One region of the Cytobacillus sp. T106 genome, then DNA from elsewhere that is predicted to be linked to it. Evidence: a T-box and tRNA genes for the amino acid it is inferred to sense, from the RefSeq annotation. Region 1 holds a T-box; the other holds one or more tRNA genes.

Region 1 (15,687 bases):
AGTCATGGAAGACAGCGGTGCAGCCGACAGTGTCGCTGAATTAATTGTTGAAAAGCTGGGAATGAAATACGCTGTCCTTGCAATAGTAGCTTCTTGTGCAGTTTTGACTTATGGTGGCGTGAGTTTGTTCGTTGTAGCTTTCTCCGTTTATCCGATGGCATTGAGCCTTTTTAAGCAGGCCAATCTTCCGCGCCGCTTCATTCCGGCCGCCCTTGCATTTGGGTCGGTCACCTTCACTATGACTTCTGCGGGATCTCCTGAAATCCAGAACTGGATCCCGATCGAACACTTGGGGACATCCCCGTATGCAGGCTGGGAGGTCAGCCTTATTGTCGCAGTCTTTATGATGATCTTCGGCTACTGGTGGCTGAAAAGGATCATTACAAAAGCCGTCAGCAAGGGTGAAACCTTTATTTCCAGGGAAACAGATCCGGTGGCCGAGAAAAAAGAACTTCCGCATCCTGTAATGGGAGTCCTGCCTTTGGCAGTCGTGCTGGTCATTGCCTTTATTTTTCATGACTCACTCGCACAATCCGCACTTATCATTGCTTTATTGGGTGGAGTCATCGCTACTTATCTGCTGAACAGGAAGTACTTCAGGAATTTCTGGAATGCTGTTTCCGAGGGGACGCTTGGAGCGCTTATTGCCATCGGCAATACCGCCGCGGTCGTAGGATTCGGCGGGGTGGCCAAGGCAGTGCCTGCGTTCCAGACAGCGGTCGACTTTATGACAGATATCCCCGGAAGCCCTTTGATCGGAGGAGCAATCGCGGTCAGTGTTATCGCCGGGATGACTGGCTCCGCATCCGGAGGCCAGGTAATCGCCCTGCCGCTGATTGCGCCGCACTATATGGATATGGGAGTCAACCCAGAAGCACTGCACCGTGTAGCGGCCATTTCATCAGGTGCTCTGGATTCCCTGCCGCATAACGGCTATGTGGTTACCACAGTCAGATCCATCTGCGGAGAGACCCACCAGGATGCGTATGGAGCTGTCGGCATTGTGACCGTCATCGTACCTCTGCTCGGCCTGGCATTGGCAATCCTCTTATTCTCGCTTGGACTGGGCATATAACATTTTTCGGAAAGGGAGAGATTTATCCAATCCCTTCCTTTCCTTTATGGAAGGAGAAAAGAAATGGTGCAAGGAAGAACAGTTCTTATCACCGGGGCTGCCCAGGGGATAGGGTATGAGATAGGAAAAAACTTTGCCAGGCAAGGAGCTAATCTTGTCCTGACAGATATTCAGGAAGAACAGGTTGAAAAAGCTGCAGAGCAGCTGAGGGCAGAAGGGTTCAGGGCAGTGGGCCTGAGATGCGATGTGACACTTGAAGAAGAAATCAAAAAGTCCATCCATTCTGCGGTTGAAGAATTTGGGGGATTAGATGTACTAATCAATAATGCGGGACTTCAGCATGTATCCATGATTGAAGATTTTCCGACAGAAACATTTGAGTTTATGCTTAAGGTCATGCTGACGGCTCCTTTCACTGCCATCAAACATAGTCTGCCGATTATGAAAAAACAGGGCTTTGGAAGGATCATCAATATGGCCTCGATCAATGGCCTGGTCGGGTTTGCAGGGAAGGCTGCCTACAACAGCGCCAAGCATGGGGTCATCGGGCTGACAAAAGTAGCTGCCCTTGAAGCTGCGCCCTATGGAATCACCGTGAACAGCATCTGCCCAGGCTATGTGGATACCCCGCTTGTCCGAAATCAGCTGAAGGACCTGGCAGTTACAAGAAAAGTCCCGCTGGAAAAGGTACTCGAAGAAGTACTTTATCCTCTGGTTCCCCAGAAAAGGCTTTTATCAGTAGAAGAAGTTGCCGCCTATGCCCTTTTCCTGGCTGGAGAAGATGCGAGAGGCATAACGGGGCAGGCCGTTGTTATTGACGGGGGATATACAGTGCAATGAAAAGATGCAGACAGCCGGCAAGGCTGCTGCGTCTTTTATTTGCCATCACAAAGAATAGTGAAGCTGTTTGCACGAGAGCACAGCCTTTGCATACATTGAAAAGTATAACTTTTCTAATTGAAGAGCATACTTGCATACAAAGGAGAATTTTAATACAATAGCTTTATATATTTTAAAGCAAAAACTATGATGAGGAATAGTAATGATGTAGTTCCGCTCATTAGAGAGCTGGCGGGAGGTGCAAGCCAGCCGGGACTGTCATGAACTCGCCTTGGAGTTGCAGGTGTGAACCACAGTAATGCCTGCCGTTTTCCGCGTTAAGGATGAATGAAGAGAGCGGCAATGCCGCTAATGTGGGTGGTACCGCGGGAGAATACATATCCTCTCGTCCCTGTTTTGGGATGAGGGGTTTTTTTATGGTCTTTTTCGCTGTAAAGCAGACCGGCAAAACCTTTCCCCAAAAGAAAAATTCATATTATGCAGGAGGAAAGCACAATGAGCTTCAATCACAGGGAGATTGAAAAGAAATGGCAAAAGTCTTGGGAAGCCAATAAAACATTTAAAATGGGCGAGGAAAAGGGAAAAAGCAATTTTTATGCGCTTGATATGTTCCCGTATCCTTCAGGCGCCGGACTTCATGTCGGGCATCCGGAAGGATATACAGCGACAGATATTCTGTCCCGTGTAAAAAGGATGCAGGGCTATAATGTACTCCATCCAATGGGCTGGGATGCTTTCGGGCTTCCGGCAGAACAATATGCCCTGGACACAGGCAATGATCCGGCAGAATTCACGAAGAAAAATATCGATACATTCCGCCGCCAGATCAAATCGCTTGGATTTTCATATGACTGGGACCGGGAAATCAGCACGACGGACCCGGAATATTATAAGTGGACACAATGGATTTTCACTAAGCTGTATGAAAAAGGGCTTGCCTATATTGACGAAGTGGCTGTCAACTGGTGCCCGGCACTTGGAACAGTCCTGGCTAATGAGGAAGTAATCGACGGCAAGAGTGAGCGCGGAGGGCACCCGGTAGAGCGCCGCCCGATGAAGCAGTGGATGCTGAAAATCACGGCTTACGGCGACAGGCTGCTTGAGGATCTGGAAGAGCTTGACTGGCCGGAAAGCCTGAAGGACATGCAAAGGAACTGGATCGGCCGTTCTGAAGGCGCAGAAGTGACCTTCAGCATTGAGAACCATGAAGGGACATTCACCGTCTTTACAACCCGTCCTGATACGCTGTTTGGTGCGACTTATGCGGTGCTTGCACCAGAGCATTCTCTTGTTGAAAGCATTACGGCTGAAGACCGGGTTGAGGCGGTCGAAGCATATCTTGAAAAAGTGAAGAGCAAAAGCGACCTTGAGCGTACAGATCTGGCGAAAGAGAAAACAGGCGTATTTACCGGCGCTTATGCCATCAACCCTGTTAACGGCGAAAAAATGCCGATCTGGATTGCCGACTATGTGCTTGCAAGCTATGGAACCGGGGCCATCATGGCCGTTCCTGCGCATGATGAGCGCGACTATGAGTTTGCGAAGGAATTCAGCCTGCCGATCAAGGAAGTTGTGGCAGGCGGAGATATCGAAAAAGAAGCGTATACAGGCGACGGGGAGCATGTGAACTCCGGATTCCTTGACGGCCTTCAGAAGGAAGAGGCCATTTCCAAAGCGATTGAGTGGCTTGAAGAAAAGGGCATCGGGACGAAGAAAGTAACTTACCGCCTCCGCGACTGGCTGTTCAGCCGCCAGCGCTATTGGGGAGAGCCGATTCCGATCATCCATTGGGAAGACGGCACAATGACTGCTGTACCGGAATCAGAGCTGCCGCTGATGCTTCCGAAAACAACAGAAATCAGACCATCCGGAACAGGAGAATCACCGCTCGCCAATATTGATGAGTGGGTCAATGTGACAGATCCTGAAACAGGCAAAAAAGGGCGCCGTGAGACCAATACAATGCCGCAATGGGCGGGAAGCTGCTGGTATTATCTGCGCTATATCGATCCTAAAAACGAAAATGCGATCGCTGATGCCGACCTGCTGAAAGAATGGCTTCCGGTTGATATTTATATCGGCGGTGCCGAGCATGCGGTTCTGCACTTGCTGTATGCACGCTTCTGGCATAAGTTCCTGTATGATATCGGTGTGGTTTCTACCAAGGAGCCGTTCCAGAAGCTGTTCAACCAGGGGATGATCCTTGGAGAGAACAATGAAAAAATGAGCAAATCAAAAGGCAATGTAGTGAATCCGGATGAAATCGTCGAGTCACATGGGGCCGACACACTGCGCCTGTATGAAATGTTCATGGGGCCGCTCGAAGCCTCTGTTGCCTGGTCAACAAACGGTTTGGACGGAGCCCGCCGCTTCCTTGACCGTGTTTGGAGGCTGCTGATTGACACTGATGGAAACCTGCACAGCAGAATAAAGGATGCAGAGCCGGAATCAAGCCTTGAAAAAGCCTACCATCAGACAGTTAAAAAGGTAACAGAAGACTATGAGGGGCTGCGGTTCAATACAGCCATTTCACAGCTGATGGTATTCATCAATGAAGCTTATAAAGCAGAGACACTGCCGGTAAGCTATATTGAAGGTTTTGTTAAAATGCTGTCGCCGATTGCCCCTCATATCGCAGAAGAGCTTTGGGAGAAGCTTGGCCACAGCGGCACTATCTCTTATGAAGCTTGGCCTGCTTATGATGAAGCCAAGTTGGTCGATGATGAAGTTGAAATCGTCATCCAGGTCAACGGCAAGGTTAAAGCGAAGCTAATGGTGCCTGCTGATGCGGGACGTGAAGCCTTGGAGCAGATTGCGATGGATGATGATAAAATCCAGGAGCAGATTGATGGCAAAACAATCCGCAAGGTCATTGCCGTCCCAGGAAAGCTTGTTAATATTGTAGCCAACTAAAGCAAGGAATCCCCTGTTTCAGCGAGAAACGGGGGATTTTTTAAGGCAGGGAAGATGATTGCGATAGAAACTGTCATCAATGGAACCAGTTTTTTGCCTTATTTTACTTCCTTTGTTTATACTAATCATATTGGGTAGACGAATTAATGAGAGGGTGTCATAGATGGAAAATATTGAAATTATCACAACAGAAGAGCTGGAACAGTTGCTGAAGGAAGGCAAGAAGCTCGAGCTTGTAGACGTAAGGGAAGACGAAGAAGTGGAGCAGGGCATGATTCCCGGCGCCAAGCATATCAGGATGGGAGATATTCCTGCCAATATGGACTATTTTGATGATGAGAAAGAATATATTTTTATCTGCCGCTCCGGCCGCCGCAGTGAGAACGTCTGCTATTACATGCAGGACCAGGGCTATAAAGTCCGCAATATGGCTGGCGGAATGCTCGAATGGAAAGGCGAAACGAAGTAAAGAAGAAAGCTGCCTGTCGCAGGCAGCTTTTTATCATGGTTATAGTTTCTGAATATTTCGTCCATACTCTTAAAAAAGCAATTGAGGAGGGACAAAGTTGATTAAAGTGAAGCTCTTTGACCATGAGCATGAAAAAGATCTTGAAAAGGATATGAACCATTTCCTGGAACGGATTGATGAAAACAGGCTGATCGATATTAAATATAATGTTGCAGCCATCCAGGAAGAGGAAGAAGAACAAATTTACTGCTTTTCCGCCATGGTTGTTTACCGGTCCTGAACAGATGGGCCGTTTTTTTAATAGGACGCAGCTTCTGCTGCATTGGAACCGGCAAGCCTGCCTGTCACCAGCGCTGAGGTGATGTTATAGCCGCCGGTATAGCCGTGGATATCCAGGATTTCACCGCAAAAATAGAGGCCGGGCATCAGCTTGGAGGCCATTGTCTGCGGTTCGATTTCTTTTGTGGATACACCGCCGCCAGTGACGAATGCTTTTTCAATCGGAAGGGTGCCATCGGCTTTAAATTGAAATGCCTTGCAGCTTTTTACAAACAGGCGGATCTTTTCATGCGAAATGGTCCCGCCCTGAGCAGATGGATCGATTTCATTCCAATCGAGCAGGAACAGCAGGTAGCGTTCCGGCAAAAGTCCTTTCAGGATGTTTTTAATGCTCTTTTTTGGATCAGCCTTTATGATGGAGGACACTTCCTGGAATAACGGCTCTTCCTTCCGGTCCGGAACAGCATCAAGGCTTAATACGACTTGTTTAAGATCCCACTTCTTCATCGCTTTCACCACATACTGCGAACATCTCAGGACGGCAGGGCCGCTTACGCCGAAATGGGTGAAGAGCATGTCCATCTTATGGGTGATAAGGGGCTTGCCTTTAGGATTCAGGACACTTAGAGCTGCATCCCTGAGAGCAAGCCCCTGCAGAACTTTATTTTTTATAAATGGCTCAGAAGAAGTGACAGGCACCTCTGTCGGGAACAGATCGGTGATCGTGTGTCCGGCTTTTTCCGCCCATGCGTAGCCATCCCCTGTAGAACCGGTATGCGGGACTGACTTGCCTCCCACCGCAATAACCAGCGACCTGGCATCATACTTTGCTCCATTTTTCAGAAATACTGTATGCCCATTCTCCCCATAAGAAATATCCTCCACCGGTGAATCGGTTTTCACCTCGACACGGAGCTCCTTCATTTTTGAAAGGAGCGCATCAACGACCGACTGGGCCTTGTCTGTGACAGGGAACATCCTGCCATGGTCTTCCTCTTTCAGCTGGATGCCCATATCCTCGAAGAAGCTGATGATATCTTCGTTGCTGAAAATAGAAAATGCGCTGTATAAGAACCTGCCGTTGCCGGGAATATGCTTTATGATCTCATCGATGGGCAGGCGGTTCGTAACATTGCAGCGGCCTCCGCCTGAAATGGCGAGCTTTCTGCCAAGTTTGTTTCCCTTGTCGATAAGAAGGACTTTCATTCTCTTTTCTGCCGCCGCAATCGAAGCCATCAGGCCTGATGGACCGCCTCCAATTACAATTACATCGTACATTTTTTCACCAACTTTATTTACTTTTTGCTTTTTTAACATTAGTACAAACGGAAGGGAAAGGCAAATTTATTCAGGGGGAACACGTCTAATCTGGCGGGGCCTGCCCGATCTGCGTATTTTTCTGGTGGGACGCCCGGCAATCTAGTAGCTTTGGGGGCGAAAGAAGGGTAAACTACTAATAGTGTGTTTACATTTCGACAGAAACTGATAAAATTGGCGGTCTTGCGGCATGATGCCGGCCGCATGGATGAATGAAGCAAGATTTTCTTTTTAGGAAGGGATTATATGTCATCTAAGCTTTTAAGAGGTACCTTTATTTTAACCCTCGGAACCATTATTTCAAAGGTTCTGGGCCTGTTTTATGTAATACCGTTCTACCGGATTGTAGGGGACCATGGAAGTGCTTTATACCAGTACTCCTATGTTCCGTATACGATTTTTATCAGCATTGCTACAGCGGGGATCCCCCTTGCTGTTTCCAAGTTTATCGCCAAGTATAATGCCCTTGAAGAGTATGCTGTCGGCAGAAAGCTTTTTAAGTCCGGCCTTGTCGTCATGCTCTGCAGCGGGATTTTCTCATTTTTAATTCTTTTTTTTTCGGCCCCGGTCCTTGCAGAATTATTCATTCCTGACTCTGATCTGGACTCCAGTGTCAGTGATGTTATTACTGTCATCAGGGCAGTAAGCTTTGCTTTGATTGTTGTCCCGTTCATGAGTTTAATCAGAGGATTCTTCCAGGGCCATCAATCGATGGGACCGTCTGCCGTGTCACAGGTTGTTGAACAGATTGTCCGCATTGTCTTTTTGCTTGCCGGTGCCTATATTGTCCTGAACTGGATGGGCGGAAGCCTGGTCAAAGCTGTCAGCGTGGCAACTTTTGCTGCATTCATAGGAGCAATTGGCAGCCTTGCGGTACTGTTCTGGTACTGGTATAAACGGAAATCCCATTTGGATGACCTCCTCCTTCAAGACAAAGGGACGATGGATATTTCCCTGAAGGATATGTATAAAGAAATTCTCATATATGCTGCACCATTTATCTTTGTCGGCCTTGCCAACCCCTTGTTTCAAATCATTGACCAGCTCACATTCAACAGGGCGATGGCAGAAATTGGCCTTGCCGGGCAGGCTGAGTCATCACTGGCGGTGCTGAACTTTCAGGCGCATAAGCTGGTGATCATCCCAGTGTCGCTGGCAACGGCCTTTTCACTGACGCTTGTCCCTGCCATAACGAAGGCGTTCACAGATAATGACCGTATGAGCCTGAACAAGCAGCTGAACCAGACATTCCAGGTGCTCCTTTTTCTTACATTGCCTGCCGCAGCGGGGCTTTCACTGCTGGCTGAGCCGGTTTTCACTGTCTTTTACGAGCATAAGGAATTGGGTACAGAGGTTTTGAGAACGTATGCCCCGGTGGCGATGCTGTTTTCCTTGTTCTCCGTTACAGCGGCGATCCTGCAGGGCATCAATGAACAGAGATTCACGATTCTGAGCCTGCTTGTCGGTCTGCTCGTCAAGCTGAGCCTGAATATTCCGCTCATCAAGCTGATGGAAACACAGGGAGCAGTATTGGCTACAACCCTTGGATACACTGCAGCCATACTGATCAATTTATATGTCATCAGGACCTATGCGGAATATCCATTCCGCCTGGTCGTCAGAAGGAGCCTGCTGATCATCCTGTTCACGGCATTCATGTTTGCCGGAACTGCAGTATCCTATAAACTGCTGACATTATTCCTGTCTCCGGCTTCTACCATCCAGTCGCTGATCATCATTTTCATTTGTGCAGGCATTGGAGCAGCCATCTATTTTTACTTGGCCTTCAGAACAAGGCTTGTTTATTTCCTATTTGGACAAAGAGTGGAGAAAATCAAACAGAAGCTCCGCCTCCGCTTTTAATAAAGCCAAACGAAAGGCCGCCGCAGCACGAAGCGGGGCCTTTCATTTTTTTCCGTGAAGGGGTGCTAGAGCTCCGGATTATAGTAGATTGGGGCGGATCCGCCGAGCCCGAGCCTGCGCTCAATGCGGTTCAGCCTCCTGTTGAACCGGCTGCATTGTTTGTTAAGCTGCTCGACGGTGCGTTCAAGCTCGATGACGCGCTGCAGAATCTGGGCATCTCCCTGGGATAAAAAAGAAGGAGATGTACGGAAGACAGGGTGCAGGGGATAAGGGCAGACGGGAAAATAGTGAATAAGAAGCGCTCCTTTCATTTTGTAAAAAGTTCTACTATACTCAGGTAAATAACCAGATAGTGCAGTCTATGATAAAAGCAGTGGTCCCGGGACTGAAATTTTTAAGGAGGAAGAAGGATGAGAATTGATAAAGTGCTGGCCAATCTTGGATACGGCAGCAGGAAAGAGGTAAAAAAGCTGCTTAAGGACGGTTCGGTGACCGTCAATGATGAAAAGATCAAAGATGCCAAGCAGCATGTCGATCCTGAAAAAGATCTGATCCGTATAAACGGAGAAACCGTCGAATACAGGGAATTTATTTATTTGATGATGAACAAGCCGCCGGGCGTCATTTCAGCAACAGAAGATAACAGAGATGAAACGGTCATTGATCTCCTTGAGGCAGAGGATCTGATCTTTGAACCTTTTCCGGTCGGAAGGCTTGATAAGGATACGGAGGGTCTGCTTTTGATTACGAATGATGGCCAGCTGGCCCACCGCCTGCTCTCCCCAAAGAAGCATGTGCCGAAAACGTATTTTGCAGTCATAGACCAGGAAGTGACGGAAGAAGATGTCACTGCCTTCCGCAAAGGAGTCATCCTGGATGACGGCTATGCGACAAAGCCGGGAGAGCTCAATATCCTGAAGTCCGGAGAACGGTCTGATATCGAATTGACGATCACAGAGGGAAAGTTTCACCAAGTCAAAAGAATGTTTGAAGCTGTAGGGAAGAAAGTGGTATATCTGCAGAGGCTTTCGATGGGGCCGCTGCGGCTTGATGAGACGCTCGAGCTTGGTGAGTACAGGGAGCTGACAGAGGAAGAGCTGCAGTCTCTGATGGAATATGAAGTGAAGTAACAAAAAAATCGCCTGATAAGGGCGATTTTTTTGTTTATGGATCCCCCGAGCCCGGGAGACTGTATTTACGATGATAATTTAACTTTTCTTTGCGTCGTCGTCCATTTTCCTCTGCTCGGACTGATGACTAAATCATTATAGGCCAGGACATTCAAATCTCGTTGTATGGTGCGAGGAGTAATACCAAATTCCTCTACAAGCTCCTGAGTTGTTACAGTTCCGCGCTTACAAATAAACATGTAGACGGCTTTAATGCGGTTTAACATCCGGTTAGTCGAAGGTTTCAAAGAACCACTCCCTATCCTTTTTTCAAACCTTTGGCAAATTCCTGCAACCGACAGCTTCGATGAAGAAACATGTCTTCAAGGTATGTAGTTTTCTTTTCCCCAGACAACTCCTTTTCTAATCATTAAAGAATGTTCTAGATGTCATACTTCTACAATAATTGTACTCTTTCTTGCTTGATAATGCTACTTTAATACTTGAATTTACAAAAGATTAACACATTTTGGTTGGAATTGGCTCCATTTCCATACTGGTGCCTGCCTGATCAGAAACTTGCATGATGCCTGGCTCTCTTTACATCTCTATGCATTTAAGTATCTGCATATGTGTTTACCAGCTTTTTTTTAATGGGCCTATTTACCTGTATTCCCAAATGGGGAAATTCATTATAATCAATGAGTAATTTATGCAGATAACTGAAGGGGATGGAATTATTTGAATCATTCGTTGCGTGAACAGCTCGTACACAGAAAAGAAAGTCTCTATTTTGCTTTTGTCATTTTATTCGGCATCCTTACGTATTTGCTATTATCTATAACTATTATTGGCATTATCATGCTGGCCATTTTGCTGACTGCCACCATCATTCTCCACGGGCTGATGATGGCCGGAATCCGCAGGAACGGTGTAAAGCTTGGGAAAAAGCAATTCCCAGAGCTGTATGGAAAGGCGGTTTCAGTGGCCGGGCAGATGGGGCTTGCGAAAGTCCCGGATATTTATATTGTGGAATCCGAAGGGGTTCTCAATGCTTTTGCAGCCAGGTTTTTCAGAAAAAATATGGTGGTGCTGTATTCTGGTATTTTTGAATTGATTGAGCAGAAAGCGGAGAAGGAGGTATTGTTTGTACTGGCACACGAGTTTGCCCATCTGAAACGAAGGCATGTGACAGTCAGCTTCCTCCTGCTGCCTGCTCTGTGGGTGCCATTTTTGGGAAATGCGTATTTAAGAGCTTGCGAGTATACCTGTGACCGCTATGCTGCCTACTATACTGAGTCTTATGAAGCTTCCAGGAATGCGCTGACAATGCTTGCCATCGGGAAAGAATTATATAAGAAGGTCGACCAGGAAACCTATATGGAACAGATCGAGTCGGAGCAGGGCATTTTCATATGGCTGAATGAGAAGCTTTCCACTCATCCGCATCTTCCGAAAAGGCTGCATGCACTGGCACAGTTTTTTGCCCCGGAAACGGCACTGGTGCTTAAAGAGAAGCAAAGTACTGTCTGGATTGGTTCTATCGCAGCTGTGCTCTTTCTGGCCCTTGCCGGAACAGGGCTATGGTTTGGCTTAAAAGGAATCGAAAATCTTGATATGCTCTCAGATATGCCAATTGATGGACCAGTAGAAGAAGTGGAAGGAATTACGCCTCTGATGGAGGCTGCAGAGACAAGTGACCTCGCCTCTATTGAAAACCAGATTGGGAATGGAGCTGACATTAATGCTGCTGACAGTGAAGGCTCAACTGCCCTGCACTGGGCCGTGTACAGCGGACAGGCCGATGCCGCCCGGCTCCTGGCAGAACACGGAGCTGATCCAAATACAGTGGATGCCTATGACACAACGCCTTTAATGAGCTCGGTTTTTGCAGATGATGCCAGTATGGCTGAATTGCTTCTGGAATATGGGGCAGATCCGTTATATACAGATGCAGAGGGCCTTACAGCCTATGATTACGCTCAGGAATACGGAAACCCTGAAGTATTGGAAGTGCTTAAGCCTTATTATGAATAAGAAATGAACGCTGCTGAAGAGTTCAGCAGCGTTTTTTGGTGCTTACCATGAGTTTTTCGAGTAAGCGTTGTCTGCCGTCTGAACAAACACCGTGCTATAATATGGAAAAAAGCAGCGGGAAAGGGGAGAGAGATATGAAGGTGGGAACGATTAAAGAAATCATCAGGCACCCTGTCAAATCCTTTGGCGGTGAAAGTGTGGCAGAGACGCGGCTGATGTCTTACGGATTATATGGAGACAGGAGCCATGCTTTCCTGGACACGTCGAGGCCCGGGAAATTTCTGACCATTACCCAGGCTCCCGAGATGGCCACATTTTCAGCGCGTTTTGCAGGAAAGGAACAGGATAACATGTTTCCGGCAGTCATCATCAGAATGCCTGACGGGAGTAGCGCCAAATGGGGCGATCCCCGCGTAGCAGGTTATTTAGAAAGCCTCACAGGCAAAAAAACTGAGCAGATTCAATACTCGCCAAAGAGTGTACCTTTAGGTCCAATAGAAGAGGAGCATCTGCAGCTCGTTTCCGCCGCTTCATTGAGAAAGCTCGGTGAAATGCGGGGCAGAGAAGTTGATCACCGGCGCTTCCGGGCCAATATTATCCTTGATATTGAAGGATCTGTTCCCTTTGCAGAAGAAAGCTGGTTTGGGAAAAAGCTGATCATCGGCAGCGGAGGATCCGCTATCATGATTAAGCGTCATTGTGAAAGATGCCAGATCATCACAGTCGATCCGGAGGATGCCGGTAAGGATGCCGCCCTTCTGAAAATGGTTGCCAAAGAAAGGAGCAATCATTTCGGCGTCTATGCTTCAGTGGTGCGTACAGGTCCGATCCGAACAGGTGATGCAATCTATCTTGCAGATTGACCAAGGAAACTTTTTCCTTCTCTTCGCCGTATATATATCGGGGGGAAAACAATGAAACTATTAACAGCGCAAATAAAACAGGCGGGATACAGCAAAGAGGCTCCATATCTGCAGGATATTCAATTTGAAGTCCATTCAGGAGAGCAGATCGGCCTGATCGGGGCGAATGGTGCGGGAAAGAGCACTACGATCAAAACGATCCTTGGCCTGATGGATTATACAGAAGGAGAAACCGTTTTTAAAGAGGGGATCAAATATTCTTATGTTCCCGAGCGGCCCATCTTTTATGACGAGCTTACATTATGGGAGCATCTCGACTTCATTGCTGCAGTAGAAGGGCTCAGCGATCAGGAATACAGGGAGCAGGCGGAAGAGCTGCTGGAGCTGTATAAGCTGGCAGACTATGCACATGATTATCCCCATACATATTCAAAAGGGATGCAGCAGAAGGCCATGCTGGTCCTCTCTCTGATCATCAATCCTTCTGTATATATCATTGATGAGCCTTTCATCGGCCTGGATCCGAATGCAACAAGGCTTTTCCTGGAATCAGTCGAAAAGGAGCGCCAAAAGGGTGCAGGCATTTTGATGTCGACCCATGTTCTGGACACTGCCGAAAAGGTTTGCGACAGGTTTATAATCATTAATAAAGGCAGGGTCGCGGCATCAGGGACCATGGATGAAATCAGGCAGCAATGCGGCCTGCCGGGCGGGTCGCTGTTCGATTGCTTCCACATGTATTCAGAGGAGCATGTAAATGACTAGCAGCAGGCTCCTTTTTAAAAGGCTTTCGGCAGAATGGAAATATCAGTACAGCGTCTTCAGATCAATTGCGGACTGGACCATCATACTTTATCTGGCGGTTCCTGCAGCAGTCATCTCCTTTTTCATATACAGATCCTGGTGGACAGAAATGCCCGGGTGGATTTTAATGGTGCCGGCAGCTTTCCTGTTCCTTCCAGGCTATATTGCCTCATGGGGCGGCCATTACCGAACCTTTATCCAGGAGGCAGATAAGGTATTTCTAATTAAAAACCGGAAGCTTTATTTCGGCCTTAAAAAAGGAGCTTTTTTCTATTCTCTTCTGGCTGGAGCATGCCAGGCAGCCTTCATAGCCATTCTGCTGCTTCCCTTTTTAATAGGGCACTACGGCTTTACAATGCTATATGCCGTTTCTTATTTCCTGTTTTTCTTTTCCTGCAGAGTATTTATTATGTGGCTGAAGCAAAATCTGAGGAAGATAGAAGGGAAGCTTTTAAGGATACTATTCAGTCTTGCAAGCTTTGTGCTGTTAAGCTGGATGGTCCAGCTGGTTTTTGCCCTGTGGCTCGGGGGAAATCTGCTGGCCTTTAATATGTCGGCTATTCTGCTGCTTGCCCTGGGAAGCTTCCTATACAATAGGAATCTGTCCAAAACACATACCTTTGATACTGAAGCGGCATTTGAGAGGGAGGAACGAGTCAAATATACAGGCTTAATTTTCCAGCTTTCCTATGAGGTAGAGATGCCTTCGCCTTCCGCAGTAAGAAAAAAGCCTTTTTTGTTCAGGCAATCAAAAAGGATCTTTAAAAAAAGGACGGTCTCTGCCGGATTTCTGGAAGTTTTCATTAAAGTATTCCTGCGCAACCCGTCTTATTGGGGAAACTATTTAAAAATCATATCACCTGCAGTGGCAGCGATCGTCATCATTCCGCCTATCTGGTTTAAAACACTTATAGCCATCGGCTTCCTCATCATGATGTTTTCCTGGCTGCAGATGGTTTGGGGGAAAATTACTATCTCCCACCCCCTCACAAAAAAATACGGTGAAAGAGATGCGTATTTTTCGGCAAGGACCAAAGCGGTATGGGCTCTCTTTCTTCTGTCCATCATTCTTGTTATACTGGCGGCAGCGGGAGGACTTTGGCTGACAGGCGAGATGCCTGCTGGCAGCCTTTCTCTTTGATTTAAGGTTTTCCATTGAAATGATTTATAATGGAAGAGCGAAATTGGTTTAATTATTCCGGATGCAGCCGGTCTGCTTTTTGAATGTACATAAGGAGGATTTGTATGAAAAACATTGATTGGCAGAAAGAAATAGAAGAACGTGAGCAGGCTTTCCTGGCTGATACCCAGAAGCTTCTGCAAATCAGGAGCATTCTTGATGAAGAGAATGCGACTGAAGATGCCCCTCTGGGAAAAGAAGTCAAAGAAGCACTTGATTTTATGCTGGAGCTGGGCAGCAAGGACGGATTCTCCGTGAAAAACACCGGCAATCTTGCTGGACATATTGAGTTTGGGAGTGGAGAAGAAATCGTCGGGATTCTTTGCCACGTCGATGTTGTTCCTGAAGGTGACGGATGGACAAGCGATCCTTTTGCTGCAGAAATAAGGGATGGAAAGATTTTTGCACGCGGGGCGCTGGATGATAAAGGGCCTACAATGGCCGCTTATTATGCTATGAAAATAGTCAAGGAGCTTGGGCTGCCGCTGAGCAAAAAAGTGCGGATGATTGTCGGGACGGACGAAGAGAGCGACTGGCGCTGTGTGGACCATTATTTCAAGCACGAGCAGATGCCTGATATCGGCTTCGCCCCAGATGCTGATTTTCCGATCATCTATGCAGAAAAAGGAATTTCCGACTTTGACCTTGTTCAGGAAAGCACAGCAGAAAATCAGGATGGCGATGTCAAGGCAGAAGTTGCTTCATTCCAGTCCGGCCGAAGATACAACATGGTCCCTGACTATGCCAAAGCATCCCTGCTTGTCCATCATGAACAGACAGAGGTGCTGCAGCGTTTTGTAGATTTCCAGAAGCAGCATGACCTGAAAGGCAGCTATCATGTGGATAATGGTGAGTTGATTCTTGAGGTTGAAGGAATTTCTGCACATGGGATGGAGCCTGATAACGGGAAGAATGCAGGCTTATATTTAGCTAAATTC
Region 2 (15,687 bases), on a different contig from region 1:
ACTTTCATCACGGATACGCTATAAAAAAGTAGAAGAAAGCCAGGCCGCTGCAACTCCGGTAAAATGGGACTTTTATGAGAAAAGCGCCTTGAAACCATCCGTCCTGCTGTTTTTTATTACTGTCACTTTTGGGGGCATTGCTTCCTTCCTCCCGCTCTATACAGCTCAAAAGGGCATCGGCGGAATTCAATGGTATTTCCTTATTTATGCTCTATCCATTATGCTGACAAGGACCTTTGCCGGGAAGGTTTATGATTTAAAGGGACATAAAGCTATATTTGTACCAGGCGCTCTTCTGATATTAATCGCTATGGTCCTGCTTTCATGGCTGCCGGGCACCGGCATTTTATATCTCGCTGCAGTGCTCTATGGATTCGGATTTGGAAGTGTGCAGCCTGCTCTGCAGGCATGGTCGATTGAACAGGCACCAAGGAACAGGAGGGGAATGGCCAACGCAACATTCTTTTCTTTCTTTGATCTTGGTGTAGGGATTGGAGCAATGGCATTCGGGCAGATCAGCCACTGGTTCGGCTATGGCAGCATTTATTTAACTGCAGCAATATCAGTATTGCTATCAATGATCATGTATCTTATATTTCTTAAAAAAGAGGATACAGGTAAAAATGGAAAAGCTGGAGCACTGCAATAGCAGGCCCAGTTTTTTTTGTTATAAAAATAGGCACTGCTATGTCTTTTGACACTTTCCTTCAGGCAGGAACAGCAGTATGATAAAAACTTCAAAATTCATCATTATGGTTTTGGCAGCAGGAAATCAGGGAAAAGAAAAGCAGAATGCGTCAATCTGAAAATTTCTGATGCTTAAACTATGTCCATGGGGGGATACATATGGCTAAAAGATTAATTCTTTTATCACTGCTGTCTGCTGTTTTATTTGTATTGATTTCCTCATTCGATTTCGATGCAAAAAAGACAAATGCCAACGTAGAAGAGAAAAAAGACTATGTTTCTTTTGAATATAAAATTACCAAGGTTGAAGAAGGGACATACTATGGGAAGTCTGCTGATGGATTGGGCATTTCTTTTACACTGGATGACCTGGATCAGAACATCATCATAAAAAAAGAGGATACAGTAGTCTGTTATTTTGAGAAAGACAATATGAGGGACGGATTGATCCGTGTCGAAAAGAAGTAGCCAGTCTTTTGATTGGCTTTTTTCTTTTGACGGAATAGTGCCGGCTGTGTTTTTTTCAAAAATGAAAGGGTAATAGTGTAGTGGATAAAAAATTTAAATGAAAGAGGCTGATCATATGGCAGATAATAAAAACAGCGATGACCGCAATCAGTATTTCCAGGATCGTGCAGGGACAGATGAAGCGAATTTCCATGTTGTGCCAAATGATGAAGAAGGCTGGGCTGTAAAAAAGGAAGGCGAAGATGAGCCGGAATTGACAACAGGCTCCAAGTCCGAAGCTGTGGACAAGGCAAAGGAAATGGCGAAGGAAGCGGGGACAATGGCTATTATCCATAATGATGAAGGAAGGATAGAGGACCAGGAGAATTACCGCCAATAAGGATTTAAGGCTTCAGCCCCTGGCTGAGCCTTTTTTTTGAGGAATGCCCGAACACCGTATTCGTTTTAAACGGGCTAATATGCTATTCTAAAATAAAGTTTGAAATACAGAGGGTGTCCATCATGAAAATAGTTTGCTTTGGTGATAGTCTAACCCGCGGAGTGTCCTACCTAAAAGGGCGGCTGAGAATCTTAAAAAAGAATTATCCAGCGGTTCTCCAGGAGCTATTCAAAAATAATAGTGCAGGTGAAGCGGGACTGCATATTGAAGTGTTGAACAAAGGTGTCTTTAATGATAATTCGAATCTTCTGCTGTCAAGGCTTGAACGGGATGTTACTGATGAGAAACCTGATTTTGCCATCATCAGCATTGGCGGCAATGACTGCAATTTTTCATGGGAAGAGGTCGCGCAAAATCCGGGCGGCGAACATAGGGCTTCAGTTCCGCTGGACAAATATGCAGACAATCTAAGATATATGATAGAGAAAGTAAAGGACAGCGGGATCACTCCCATTCTCCTGACCCTGCCTCCGCTTGATCCGGTCCGCTATTACGAGAATATTTCAGGCAAGTTCAGTTCACAGATCAGCGGCTGGATATGCAGAGTTGGCGGGATAGAGCACTGGCATGGAAAATATAATCAGAGTCTGAATAAAATTGCGGATGAACTGAATGTGTTGAAAATCGATGTAAGATCTGCATTAAAACAGGCGGGTGACCTGGCAGAATTAATTTCGGCCGATGGAATCCATTTGACCGAATGGGGTTACAAAATCCTTGGGGCAGAGATTTACAATTATCTTGCAGCCTTTATGCAGTCCGGCAATATGGATACTATGCATTTAACTTCTGTAACAGAAAAATAAGGGCAGCCCGTGGGCTGGCCTTTATTTTTATTGTAAGAATAGAAAAAAGCGATTTGCATCTGCAAATCGCTTTACTTAGTGAATCTTTTATGCGGCTGAGAGGACTTGAACCTCCACGGGGTTGCCCCCACTAGAACCTGAATCTAGCGCGTCTGCCATTCCGCCACAACCGCTTACTAGCAACTGAATTTATTATAGCATAATAATTATGTTTGTACACTATTTTTTTATATTTTTTTTAAAAAATTATCTGCCTTCACTGGCTGTATCATTTGCCAGCTGAAGCAGCTCTTTACTCCGCTCCTCAAGTGACCTGATATGGATCAGCTCTTCGGCAAGATCATGCAACGAGAGGATCTCATATAAAACCGCAGCCGCAGGTGAGATATGATGATGCTGATGCGGTTGCAAATCAGCCGGGGCAAATGTTTCTTTCTGTTCATTGAACCATTGTGTGAGCGCATTTACTTGCTCCAGATAATCCTCAGCCGGCATAAAGCCTTTATCCTTGAAAATGAATGAAACGGTTTCCATTACCGGGATAGCCGCAGCATTGGTTTTCAGATCCAGGCTAAAGCGGGACTTTGGCAGGTAAACAAGGTTGCCAATATGATAAATCAATTGCCGGAGAATAATTAATTTCTTGTATTCAAGTCTATAGCACCGTATTTCTTTGCGGGTAAAACGGTGAAACCTCCACTCATCCTTCTGATACAGGCACAATTTTTCAATTTTGTCCGTATCCCTTGACAGGTTCTGGAAATCCTCGAGAACTCCTGCTTTATCACGGGGGGAACCTGAGATATGGGTGAATACCGTCATTAAAATAGAGGAAGCCTTTTCGAAAGCTGAGTCTATTCCCAATGTAATAGTCTTAGAATACTGCGGAGGCATGATAAAGATATTGACCAAAGTAGAGACGATCAGGCCTGTGCAGGTTGTGCCCAGACGTATGAAAAAAGAAGCTGCGTAATGGTCGTGAACAGTTGAGATCATTGCAGCTCCGGTGAGCACAGCGACAACGGTGCCCTCATAGAGCCTCAGTCTATGGCAGGCAATGATGGTTGCAAGGGAAACGAATGCATACGAAAACGGACTGTCTCCGAACAGAAATGCAAAAAAGACGGCAAAACCTGCTCCTATGGCAGAAGCGGGAAGGCGGATGAATGCCTTCCTTATCGAGTCAGCAGCTGTTGGTTCTATTGTTACTATGGCTGTTATGACAGCGAACATTGCAGGCCAATCCAGCAAATGGCAGATAAAGGCTGTTAGAAAAACAGCAATCCCGGTTTTGACAATCCTCCCGCCTGCAAAATTAAATAGATATGCTTTCATTTTTTTGCCTTCTTTAACTGTGTTGGATATTTTCATGATATATATATTATATCGCAAATCCCATGCACTATGGGGAAAATAACGAAGAGCCGGATTGCCGGCAAGTAGTCCAATCATACAAAGCAAATGTCATGAGAGGCAGAGAAGGGAGTGCTCCAATGCTCATTCACTTAGTTCCGAAAGATGATCTGGAGGCTCAGGGGATACGCTGGGTGCTGGAATCCCATTTAAGCGGGATAGATCTCAGGGTTTGGAAAAACATTCGTGATTTTTTGGCTGCCATCGAACACGGTTCACCGGGACTGGTCATTATCAATATGGACAGCTGGGAACAATTCTCCGGCGAAGAAGCGGAAGAATTCAAGAGTAAAAGATTATGCTGGCTGGGGATATCCTCTGAAAGGATTTTTCAGACAGCCTACCGCGCACTTAAATACAGGGGAGAGGATGTGCTGTTCAGGCCCTTTTCTTCTTCAGAACTGATCAGGGCTGTCCAGCAGATCAGGTATGAGCTGAGGAACTCGCCGGAGCAGGGGCAAGCCGGACAAGCGCAATTACAGGAACCCGGCTATCCGGATTTGTTTGTCACAAATGGGGAGGAGGAGAGGGGTCTGACCATGGCTGCTTTCCTGACGCCTGACAGCTCAGCGCTTGAGTCATTATACAGCTTATTGAGCAGCCGCACTGCGGCTAAAGCCGGCCAAGTGTTCGCCTTGTCAGAGTTCGTCCTATTTGTCCGCACTTCACCATATGGAGGAGAGGCATTGGACGAGTTCCACTCATTCATGGCGGTTTGGAAAAAAAGCTTTCCTGTCCCGCTTGCTGTTATCGTATATCAAACCAGGAAACCACAATCACTGAAGGATACCTACCAGCATGTACGGATGCTGACCAAACTGATCTTCTTTGAAGGCTATGACATTATCATTTCAGAAAATCATCCGTCTTTAACAAAGGAAATGGACCCTCTCCTGACACCGGTCGAGCAGAGGGAATGGATAGAAATGCTTGAAAAAAGAGACGTAAAAGCCATTCGGTTGTGGTGTGAAAGGGAGTTCCTTGCCCTTGAATCCCCATATCCTGATCCAGAGCTGGTGAGGGTCCGGCTGACAAGTGTGCTTGCTCAGGCGAGAAGATATATGAAAACCTATCAGCTGCAGTCGGATATATTGGAGGAAAATTACCACCGTGTTTTTCAGAAGATTGTCCATTCGCCGACCATCCATGAGATTGTCAATGAACTGGAGAAATTTGCGGCCAGGCTTTTTGAGGAATATAGCCGCAAAGCTATTGATCCTGTCCCGGCTGTTGAAATAGCCGAAGAACTAATAGAGTCAAATTACTGGAACGAGGGCTGGAATTTATCAGATTGTGCGGAATCCCTGGGAATACATAAAAGTACATTGAGCCGGCGGTTTGCTGCCGAGAAAGGACTGACCTTCCGCGAGAGGCTTCACCAGATCAGGATCCGTGAGGCAAAGCGGCTTCTGATTGAGACAGATCTGCCAATTGAAAGAATTGCGGCTATGTGTGGCTATTCACATCCCTCTTATTTTTCGTCCAAGTTTAAATCCATTGCATCTTCCACACCCGCTTCCTATAGGCGGAAAACTAAGTATAATTGAAATTTTTGAAATTCATCATAATTATGTCTACCTCAGTATCTTTGAACTGCAATCATTTGTAAAAATATCAACAGATTATAAATTAATTTCCTCCTGGCCAGAAGTAAAATGAAAGAAACTATAACAGGAGGGAATAGTGATGGAAACAGCTGCTGAGAGAGTGAAAAGATACCGGGGGAACCAACTGAATACAAAAGGCTGGCAGCAGGAAGCTGCCTTGAGGATGCTAATGAATAATCTGGATCCGGATGTAGCAGAAATGCCTGATAAGCTGGTCGTCTACGGGGGGATCGGGAAAGCGGCCAGAAACTGGGAGAGCTTTGATGCTATAGTAGAGACGCTAAAGAAGCTGGAAAATGACGAAACCCTCCTTGTCCAATCAGGCAAACCCGTAGCCGTCTTTAAGTCGCATAGTGATGCTCCGCGTGTATTGATTGCCAATTCTAACCTCGTGCCGGCATATGCCAATTGGGAAACTTTTCATGAGCTTGACCGCAAGGGCCTTATGATGTACGGGCAGATGACCGCCGGAAGCTGGATTTACATTGGTTCCCAGGGAATTGTACAGGGGACATATGAGACTTTTGCCGAGCTGTCAAATCAGCATTTTGGAGGTTCCCTTAAAGGCACTATTACTGTAACAGCAGGCCTCGGGGGCATGGGCGGGGCCCAGCCGCTCGCTGTTACGATGAATGGCGGTGTCTGCATCGGGATAGAAGTGGATGAGACAAGAATTGACCGAAGGATTGAAACAGGCTACACGGATATGAAAACGGATTCATTGGAGGATGCCATTTCCCTGGCTGTGCAGGCAAAGCAGGAAGGAAAAGCACTGTCCATCGGTCTTTTAGGAAATGCTGCTGAAATCCTACCGGAAATGCTGCAAAGGAATTTCATGCCTGACGTCCTGACAGATCAAACTTCTGCCCATGACCCGCTGAATGGCTATATCCCTGCCGGCATGACTATTAGTGAAGCTGAGGAGCTGAGATCAGGGAACCCCGGGGAATATGTCAGAAGGTCAAAATCTTCCATGGCAGATCATGTAAGGGCTATGCTCGATATGATGGAAAATGGCACGATTACTTTTGACTATGGAAACAATATCCGCCAGGTGGCAAAAGATGAAGGGGTGGAAAACGCTTTTGCTTTCCCCGGGTTCGTGCCTGCCTATATCCGGCCGCAGTTTTGTGAAGGAAAAGGACCTTTCAGGTGGGCGGCTCTTTCAGGAGATCCTGAGGATATTTTTAAAACCGACCGGGCTATCCTGAGAGAGTTCAGCGATAATGAGCATTTATGCAATTGGATCAGGATGGCTCAGGAAAAAATCCAGTTTCAGGGGCTCCCATCCCGCATATGCTGGCTTGGCTACGGAGAAAGAGCCAGATTCGGCAAGATTCTTAATGATATGGTCGCGAGCGGGGAACTGAGTGCACCGGTAGTAATCGGCAGGGACCATTTGGATTCAGGTTCGGTCGCTTCTCCGAACCGTGAAACCGAATCCATGCTGGACGGGTCTGATGCTGTTTCAGATTGGCCGATTCTCAATGCGCTCATCAATGCAGTTGGCGGCGCTACTTGGGTCTCCCTTCACCATGGAGGCGGAGTCGGGATGGGCTACTCCCAGCATTCGGGTGTAGTCATAGTTGCAGATGGCACGAAGGAAGCTGAAAAGCGCCTTGAAAGGGTGCTCACTACTGATCCCGGCATGGGAGTTGTCCGTCATGCTGATGCTGGATATGAATTGGCAAAGAAAACTGCGAGAGAAAAAGGTATTAGAATGCCAATGCTTGATAAGGGGAGTGACCAGGCATGAGCAGCAGGATCTTATGGATTAAAAATGCCTCTCAGCTTGCGACTCTCGCCTCAGGCGTGAAAGGTCCGCGCTCAAAAAGTGATATGTCAGAGCTCGGACTGATTGAAAACGGAAGCTTATTGATCAAGGGCAATAATATTTTGGCAGCAGCTTCAGCAGGGGAAATCGAAAAAAAATATGCTGCCATCCTGAAGGATGCAGAGATTATTGACGCTTCCGGCCGGCTTGTCACTCCGGGACTGATCGATCCCCACACTCATGCAGCATATGGCGGCAGCCGGGAACAGGAGTTTGAAATGCGCTTGGAAGGTGCCAGCTATATGGATATCATGAACAGCGGCGGCGGAATCCACGCAACAGCTAGAATGACAAGGGAGGCATCGGAAGAGGAGCTGCTGGAGCAGACTGCTGTCCGCCTTGATTCCTTCCTTGCTCATGGAGTTACAACAGTAGAAGGAAAAAGCGGTTATGGAATGGAGCTGGAAACCGAGCTGAAGCAGCTGCGGACGATGAAAAAACTGAATGAACAGCATCATGTTGATATTGTCCCGACCTTCATGGGGGCACATGCAGTGCCGCCGGAATACAAAGGAAGGGAAGATGAGTTCGTTGATTATATTATTGAAGTGATGCTGCCGGAGGTGTCTGCTGAAAAGCTCGCAGAGTTCAATGATGTATTCTGCGAAGTGGGAGTCTATACTCCTGAACAGGCAGAGCGGATTCTTGAGGCCGGGAAAAAGTTCGGGCTGCTTCCTAAGATACACGCAGATGAGATTGAGTCCTATGGCGGCGCAGAGCTGGCTGCCAAGGTGGGAGCTGTTTCGGCAGAACATCTGCTGAAGGCTTCGGAAGCTGGCATTGAGGCGATGGCAAAGGCAGGTACAATTGCCTGCCTGCTGCCGGCAACGGCTCTTTATTTGCGGGAGGAAGCTGCCAAAGGGCGGATGATGATTGACAGAGGGGTGCCTGTAGCAATCTCAACAGACTGCAATCCTGGTTCATCGCCGACAACATCCATGCCCCTCGTCATGAATCTTGCCTGTATCCTGATGAGGATGACGCCGGCAGAGGCATTGACAGCTGCAACCTATAATGCAGCATGCGCCATCAGGAGAGAAGACCGGATAGGATCATTGGAAGAAGGCAAGCAGGCAGATATTGTCTTGTGGAATGTGAAGGACTACCGGGAACTGCAATATTTGTTCGGGGTCAATCATGTCCATTCCGTCTGGAAAAAAGGCATAAAGGTGGTGGGCTAGGATGGAGACTCGCTGGCTGACGAAACCCGGCTGGTCCTGGAATACGGCTGAAGGCAGCTCCCCTGAATTCGTCCATCAATGGATCCGTCCGCTGGAACAGACAGAAGGGGAACCCAATGTCATCATTTATGGAGCACCCTTATCAAGATCATCCATCAGTGTTTCAGGTGCATCCTTATACCCGGATGAATTCAGGAAAATGTGGAAAGGATACGCAGCCTATAATCTTGATGAAGATATCGATTTGACCTCTTTAACTGCTGCTGATGCAGGAGATGTACTTATGCATACAACTGATATCCCCCTTTCCCATAGCCGTATTCAGGAGACAGCCTGTTCACTGGCAAAAGGCTTCCCTGAATCTGTCAGCTGCCTGATCGGCGGGGACCATTCAGTCACTGCCTGCTCTGTCCGCGGAATTAAGGAAGCTTTTCCTGACGAAAGGATTGGGATCCTTCAGCTGGATACCCATCTGGATGTAAGGGACCCGAAGGAGCTCGGGCCTGCGAATGGCACACCGATCCGCCAGCTTATCGATGGCGGTGCTGTGAAGGGGGAAGATATAGTCAATATCGGACTTCATGGCTATTTCAATGCAAGGCCGCTGGTTCAATATGCAAAAGAACACAAGATCCGGATGGTGACCATGAAGAATGCCCGGAGGCAAGGGCTGATCCAAACAGTGCAGGAGTCTCTGGAAGATTTGGCAGCCAGGACAGACCGTGTTTATGTAACAGTGGATATGGATGTTCTGGACATCTCCGCAGCCCCGGGCGTGCCTGCGTCAACTCCGGGCGGTATGATGCCTGGCGAACTGTTTGATGTCCTGCTCGAAATTGGCAAATGTCCGCATGTTTTGCATATTGACTTTGTCTGTCTTGACCCGACAAAGGATTCCAACGTGTCAGAAACGGTAAAAGCGGGTGTCTATGCCTGGCTGCAATTTATGACCGGCTGCACAATGCGGAAAGAAGGATTGAACATTCACTGTTAAGGGAGCGATTGATATGGAAACCAATCTGCCAAAACAGCCCGGTACAGACATAAGCATCAAAACGCCATTTATGTGGAAATTCTTCGTTTACAGTTTCATAGGCGCGTTCATTTTCTTTGTCCCCATTACAATCGGCGAAAAGAAATCCATCCTGCTTGATCATTTTGTGACCTATATCCAAACGGCAGCGGAACCTGCCATCCCTTTTTATACTCTGTTCATTTTGGCTGCAGGAGCCATATATCCTTTTTGGACAGGGAAATGGAAGAAATCCGCTACAGATATAATTTTTTCTATGTTTAAAGTGGCTGGTCTGCTGACAGGCATAATGATTCTCCTGAATCAGGGTCCAGCCTGGCTGTTTGATCCGGATATGGGGCCGTTTTTATACAACAAGCTTGTAGTTCCCGTCGGACTGCTGGTGCCGATAGGGGCTGTATTCCTTTCTTTGCTGGTAGGCTACGGCCTTTTGGAATTCATCGGGGTCCTTGCAAGGCCAATCATGCGGCCCATTTGGAAAACGCCCGGGCGTTCTGCCATTGATGCTGTCGCTTCTTTTGTGGGCAGCTATTCGGTCGGCCTTTTAATAACCAACCGCATCTATAAAGAAGGCAAGTATAACGGCAAGGAAGCAAGCATCATTGCCACCGGCTTTTCAACTGTTTCTGCCACGTTCATGGTCATTGTGGCAAAGACCCTCGGGCTGATGGAAATGTGGAATCTGTATTTTTGGCTTACTTTCTTCGTAACCTTCCTTGTAACAGCGATTACGGTCAGAATCTGGCCGCTGTCGAAAATTAAAGAAGATTATTACGAAGGATCTGTTCCGCAGCCTGAAAAAAAGGTTCAAGGAAACCTTTTCGCTGCAGCATGGGCGGAGGCCAGGCAGACAGCGGAATATTCACCGCGCCTCTTGGAGAATATATGGGTCAACTTGAAAGATGGGCTGCTAATGGCTATGGCCATCCTGCCATCCATCCTGTCGATCGGACTGCTTGGCCTGGTTTTAGCTGAGTTCACTCCGGTTTTTGACTGGATTGGCTATATCTTTTATCCGTTCACATCCGTTCTGCAGCTGCCGGAGCCAATGCTTGCTGCTAAGGCAAGCGCACTTGGCATAGCAGAAATGTTTCTCCCTGCCTTGCTGGTCACTGAAGCTGCACTGGAACTGAAGGTTGTCATTGCTATTGTCTCTGTATCAGGTATCATCTTTTTTTCGGCGCTTGTGCCTTGTATTGTATCGACGGAAATTCCTCTTTCAATTCCCGTGCTGATCGTCATATGGATTGAAAGGGTGATCTTGACGCTGGTCATTGCTGCACCTTTAGTCTATTTGCTGCTCTAGAATGAGAACAGCACGGCTTCGGCCGTGCTGTTTTTCTATACGCCATTCATACTAACGCCGGACCAAATAATCTCAAGCCTTTTAAGGGAGTTTTCCCGGTAGTTTCAATTGAAAGGGTGACTGCTTTTGCAGGAATAAAAAGCTGATCGCCTTTTTTAACATATTGCTCCATCTCGCTGGCTTTAATGACTGCATTCCCTGACAGAATATATAACCCGAAAAATACGCCGTCTCCCCCTAATGTAACCTCTTTTTCCACTTCAATAAGAGTCATTCGGAAACATGGTGTTTGCTGATAGCCAATTATTTCGGTTTCTTTAAATCCTGCAGTTTGCAATAATACAGCAGGAGGTATTTTCCACTTTTCCAAGGTTTCTTCGCTCGTATAAGTTTCGTACCGGAATATATCAAACATTTTTTCGAATCCCAGTCCCTGGTGAAGCAAGTAGTCCTCCAGCTTTAATCCGGAAGGGGAGGACTTTTCCAGGCGGATTGTATAATCAGTGGGTTCCTGGATTTCAACCAGCAGGCAGCCCGCTCCAATGGCATGGGGGATACCAGCTTCAATCAAGAAGGTATCTCCAGGGCGGACATAATACTTGTGCATGCAATCCAGCATGGCTTCAATATCTTGTTCATTAAATAACTTTTTCCATTGTTCCTTTGTGACACCGGGTTTGAAGCCTAAGTAAACATAAGGAGGCTCCCCGTTGATTTCTCTGCCTCCAATAAAATGCCAGCATTCAGTCTTGCCATAAGCGGAATTAAATAATTGCCGGGCCTTTTCCTTGTCAGGGTGGGCCTGTATGATTAAGCGCTCAGCCGAATCGATTAACTTTACGAGTACACCAGTCTGCTTTCCAAGTTTCTCAACATGCAGTTTGCCTAAAAAGTCGATGGGGTGCTCATCTACCATTTCCTTTAAAGTAATATCTATGCCAGGCAGATCCAGTTTATTTAATCCGTCCGCTTCCCGGCCTTCTGTTCGGCTTGAAACAATTGATATGATCCATTCTTCCGGGAAATGGCTATCTTCTGTATCTTCTTTACCATGAATTTCATCAATTAGTTTTCCGCCCAGGTAGGTTCGCCATGATCGTGCTGGGGAGAGTTTTATGGGAGCTGAACCATTATCAATAATAGAATGTCTATTCAAATATATTCCTCCTTCTTTTTATTATTTGAAAGTCTGTCTTCAATAATAGTAAGTGAATGCGCTTCTATTAATAATTAAAGATTTTAAGATGAATGAGTAAAATTTTAAGAGAATCCTTCAGCCGCCAAATAATTCATTGAGAGGACGCAAAGATTGATTTACACTATCGTTACCAGCCGTATGGCAGTGCTAACAATATGTGGATGGAGGATGAGGAATGAAAAAATATGCTATTTGCGGTGTCAGCAATCGGGCTTTGGAAATGTTTATGCGGCCCATGATGAATGAATTTTCCAAAGAAACCGGGATTGCAGCGATATTGGATTCCGATCCTTATCGCTTTAAGGTCTGCAAAGAGAAATTTCCGATGCTTGAACATGTGCCGACGTATGATCCGGAGCAATTTGAAGAAATGATAGACCAGACAAAGCCTGATTATGTAATTGTCGCAGGCAGGGATGATACGCATGTTGACTACATTTTAAGGTCATTGAAGAAGCAGGTTGATGTCATAACTGAAAAACCGATGGTGACGAATGCGGCAGATGCCTACAAGGTCATGAAAGCTGAAGCGGAAAGCGAAGCTAAAGTGATTGTCACATTCAATTATCGATACAGTCCATTTCACCGGAAGATTAAGGAAATGATACTGGAAAGCAAGGTCGGCCGAATTACTTCTGTGGATTTGAATTGGTATATAGATACATTCCATGGGTCCAGTTATTTCAGAAGATGGAATCGTGACAGGAATTTTTCCGGAGGCTTATCAATCCATAAATCAACGCATCATTTTGATTTGGTGAATTGGTGGCTCGATCAAAAGCCAGAAGAGGTATTTGCATATGGAAGCCTTAATTATTTCGGGCCTGAAGGAGAATTAAATCCGCGAAAAGTACCGAGCCGCTATTGCGGAACATGTGCTGATCAAAGCAGTTGTACCTATTACAGGCGCTGGAATCCCCGCAGCGGAACCAGCACTGTAAAAGACGACCATCTGCTTGCTGGAGTATATGAAGAAGTGCCTTATACTAATTACAGGCCGGATGCCTGTATTTATGATGAAGAAATCAGCATTGAGGATACCTATGTGGCTTCAGTTAGATATGAGGGAGGAAGCTTACTGAGCTATTCTATAAATTTTTCCTCTCCTTATGAGGGTTACCGATTGGCAATCAATGGGACAAAGGGGAGGATAGAAACGGCAGAATATCATGAGCCCTCACGGATTCATTTCAAATATCCAGATCAAACCATTGATTATTTTCCCCTCTTTGGTGCGAAAGAAACAATAGAGGTTGTTAAAAACCCTGGGGGCCACGGCGGCGGCGATCCCATTCTGCTGGAAGATCTTTTCCTTGGCCCTGACCCTGCAAGGAACTATCCGATCCTGGCAGGCTCACAGGCTGGTGCTTATTCAATAGCGGTTGGAGAAGGTGTCTGGCGGTCAGTGCAGGAAAAAAAGCCAATTAATATAAATGGACTCCTATTTTTCAGCGAGCAAGCCATCATCTAATTAATTCTTTAAATCGAACCTGCCTAATCCTGTTAAGGAAAGGGCAGGTTTTTTGCTGGAACATCCAAGCCATTTTATTGGGATAAATTTCTGCTGAATGGTTTCCAATAAAATCGAATTAACTAAAATATCTTAAAATTTCAACTAATCATCTTAAAATCTTTGATTATTTTAGAAAACGTTTTCATTTACAATTAACTCAAGAGAAAGGGGGAAACTAGATGAGTTACTCGCCAGGGGTTCCTGAATCAGTAATCAACAGCAAAAAGGCAGTGGAAAAAAAGAAAATTAAAAAAGAGAAATTAATTCCATATCTGTTTATACTGCCATCTTTTCTTATCATCCTGGGATTTTTGTTTTACCCGATTGCGACTGTGTTCTATTATAGTCTGCAAAACTATGACATTTCAGCACCATATTATAATGGCTTTGCGGGGCTTGATAATTTCAAACACATCTTTACTCAGGACGAATTATTTATCCCCAGCTTAATTAATAGTGTGAAATGGGTTGTTTCTGAGGTCGGCCTGCAATTAATCTTTGGGATGATCCTGGCCCTCCTGCTAAACCAGACCTTCAAGTTCAGAGGCTTCGCCCGGGCAGTTGCTTTCATCCCTTGGGCAATCTCAGGGGTATTGGCATCGGTAATGTGGTCAATGATGTTCAACGAACATATGGGTGTAATTAATGACATGCTTATGAAGGTGGGGATCATTGACGAGCCAAAGGCTTTCTTAGCCAGCACATCCACCGCTTTCGGAGCTGTAGTGATTGCTGAGCTGTGGAGGGGGATTCCTTTCTTCGCGATCACACTTTTAGCTTCTCTGCAGAGTGTACCGGACGAATTATATGAAGCAGCAAGGGTGGACGGAGCAAACCGTTGGAAATCTTTTATCTATGTTACTCTGCCTCAACTGAAAAATACGATAGTGCTGACAACCTTGCTAAGGGTAGTATGGGAATTCAATAACGTTGACCTCCTGTTCAACTTAACGGGCGGCGGTCCTGCACATGCTACAACGACATTGACGATGTATATTGCAGATTTGGCTGTTCACGGAAGCAACTTTGGATATGGTTCGGCATTAACGGTTGTTTCATTTGGGATACTTCTAATCTTTGCCATCCTTTATTTGAGGCTATCCCGTTATGAAAAGGAGTGAGTTGATTGTTTTCAAAAAATAAGAAATTAGACAAAATCCTAACCTTATATCTACCTTTAGCCATGATGCTCAGTTTTACCATCTTTCCAATCTATTGGACAATCAACACTGCATTAAAGCCGGAAGGAGATATAGTAAAGAGGCCATTGCAGTATTTCCCAGCCAACCCGACTGTTGAAAACTTTGTTTATTCATGGACCAATATCGGATTTGCGACCTTTTTCAAGAACAGCTTGATTGTTGGCATCTGCACTGTCATTGTTGTTCTTATATGCTCAACCTTATCTGGATATGCTCTGGCAAGATACCAGTTCAAAGGAAAAAAAGGGTTCTTGCTGATGCTGTTATCCACGCAGTTTATACCAAGGGCCATGATGATTATCCCGTTGTTTGTCATTTTTAAGAATCTGGGATTAATCAGCCATCCGCTCGCTTTGATCATCACATATACGGCAGTAGAAATTCCATTTACGACCATCCTGATGAGCGGATTCATCGCAAATGTACCTAAGGAACTGGAAGAGGCTGCTATGATTGACGGCTGTACAAAATTGCAATCCTTGCGCCATGTAGTTTTTCCGTTATTGCTCCCAGGCATCGTGGCAACAGGCGTTTTTACTTTCATCTATACCTGGAATGAATTTCTGCTTGCGCTGATGCTGACCAATCAGAATTCGAAGTTTACGCTCCCGGTCGGATTAAGTACGATGCTGGGCGAATTCAATGTCAATTACGGGGCTCTGGCAGCCGGAAGTGTAATCGCTTTAATTCCTGCAGTGATATTATTTGCCTACGCACAGAAACACCTTGTCAATGGCATGGGTGGGGCTGTCAAAGGCTGATTAATACAAAAAATATTAGTTTCTAAAAGGGAGGAAATATGATGTTGAAGCAAAAATGGGGGACTTCGGCACTTGCTCTTTCAATGGCTGCCGGATTAGTCCTGACAGGCTGCTCTGGCGGAGATGAGGCTTCATCTGAAGGCAAAGATTCTGGCAGTAAATCCGATGGACCTGTAACTCTCCAATTCTGGGATGAAAACGCAGGACCGGCGCGTACACCTTATTGGGAAGAAGTGATC

Evidence for each region. The T-box of region 1 lies ahead of leuS (leucine--tRNA ligase). A T-box ahead of a tRNA ligase gene usually reads a tRNA of that ligase, here a tRNA-Leu.
Region 2: it has a tRNA-Leu gene. The T-box ahead of leuS (leucine--tRNA ligase) is inferred to sense a tRNA for this amino acid. The anticodon was not compared.

The regions. Positions count from the first base shown of each region.
Region 1 covers NZ_JBEUMK010000001.1:61,803-77,489, forward strand. The annotation lists gene ABU165_RS00370 (GntP family permease) at 1-1,075, shown strand, start outside; gene ABU165_RS00375 (3-hydroxybutyrate dehydrogenase) at 1,139-1,915, shown strand; T-box leader at 2,093-2,311, shown strand; gene leuS (leucine--tRNA ligase) at 2,411-4,828, shown strand; gene ABU165_RS00385 (rhodanese-like domain-containing protein) at 4,992-5,297, shown strand; gene ABU165_RS00390 (sporulation protein Cse60) at 5,395-5,577, shown strand; gene ABU165_RS00395 (BaiN/RdsA family NAD(P)/FAD-dependent oxidoreductase) at 5,595-6,854, opposite strand; gene ABU165_RS00400 (putative polysaccharide biosynthesis protein) at 7,140-8,756, shown strand; gene ABU165_RS00405 (hypothetical protein) at 8,822-9,067, opposite strand; gene ABU165_RS00410 (pseudouridine synthase) at 9,167-9,886, shown strand; gene ABU165_RS00415 (DeoR family transcriptional regulator) at 9,952-10,173, opposite strand; gene ABU165_RS00420 (M48 family metallopeptidase) at 10,607-11,902, shown strand; gene ABU165_RS00425 (MOSC domain-containing protein) at 12,037-12,765, shown strand; gene ABU165_RS00430 (ABC transporter ATP-binding protein) at 12,817-13,530, shown strand; gene ABU165_RS00435 (ABC transporter permease) at 13,523-14,710, shown strand; gene pepV (dipeptidase PepV) at 14,815-15,687, shown strand, end outside.
Region 2 covers NZ_JBEUMK010000006.1:8,850-24,536, forward strand. The annotation lists gene ABU165_RS12630 (MFS transporter) at 1-649, shown strand, start outside; gene ABU165_RS12635 (hypothetical protein) at 847-1,155, shown strand; gene ABU165_RS12640 (DUF2188 domain-containing protein) at 1,271-1,534, shown strand; gene ABU165_RS12645 (SGNH/GDSL hydrolase family protein) at 1,657-2,400, shown strand; tRNA gene ABU165_RS12650 (tRNA-Leu) at 2,491-2,573, opposite strand; gene ABU165_RS12655 (aromatic acid exporter family protein) at 2,647-3,735, opposite strand; gene ABU165_RS12660 (response regulator transcription factor) at 3,894-5,360, shown strand; gene hutU (urocanate hydratase) at 5,500-7,176, shown strand; gene hutI (imidazolonepropionase) at 7,173-8,435, shown strand; gene ABU165_RS12675 (agmatinase family protein) at 8,437-9,429, shown strand; gene ABU165_RS12680 (YjiH family protein) at 9,443-10,774, shown strand; gene ABU165_RS12685 (type I phosphomannose isomerase catalytic subunit) at 10,821-11,930, opposite strand; gene ABU165_RS12690 (Gfo/Idh/MocA family protein) at 12,148-13,443, shown strand; gene ABU165_RS12695 (carbohydrate ABC transporter permease) at 13,665-14,606, shown strand; gene ABU165_RS12700 (carbohydrate ABC transporter permease) at 14,612-15,448, shown strand; gene ABU165_RS12705 (ABC transporter substrate-binding protein) at 15,490-15,687, shown strand, end outside.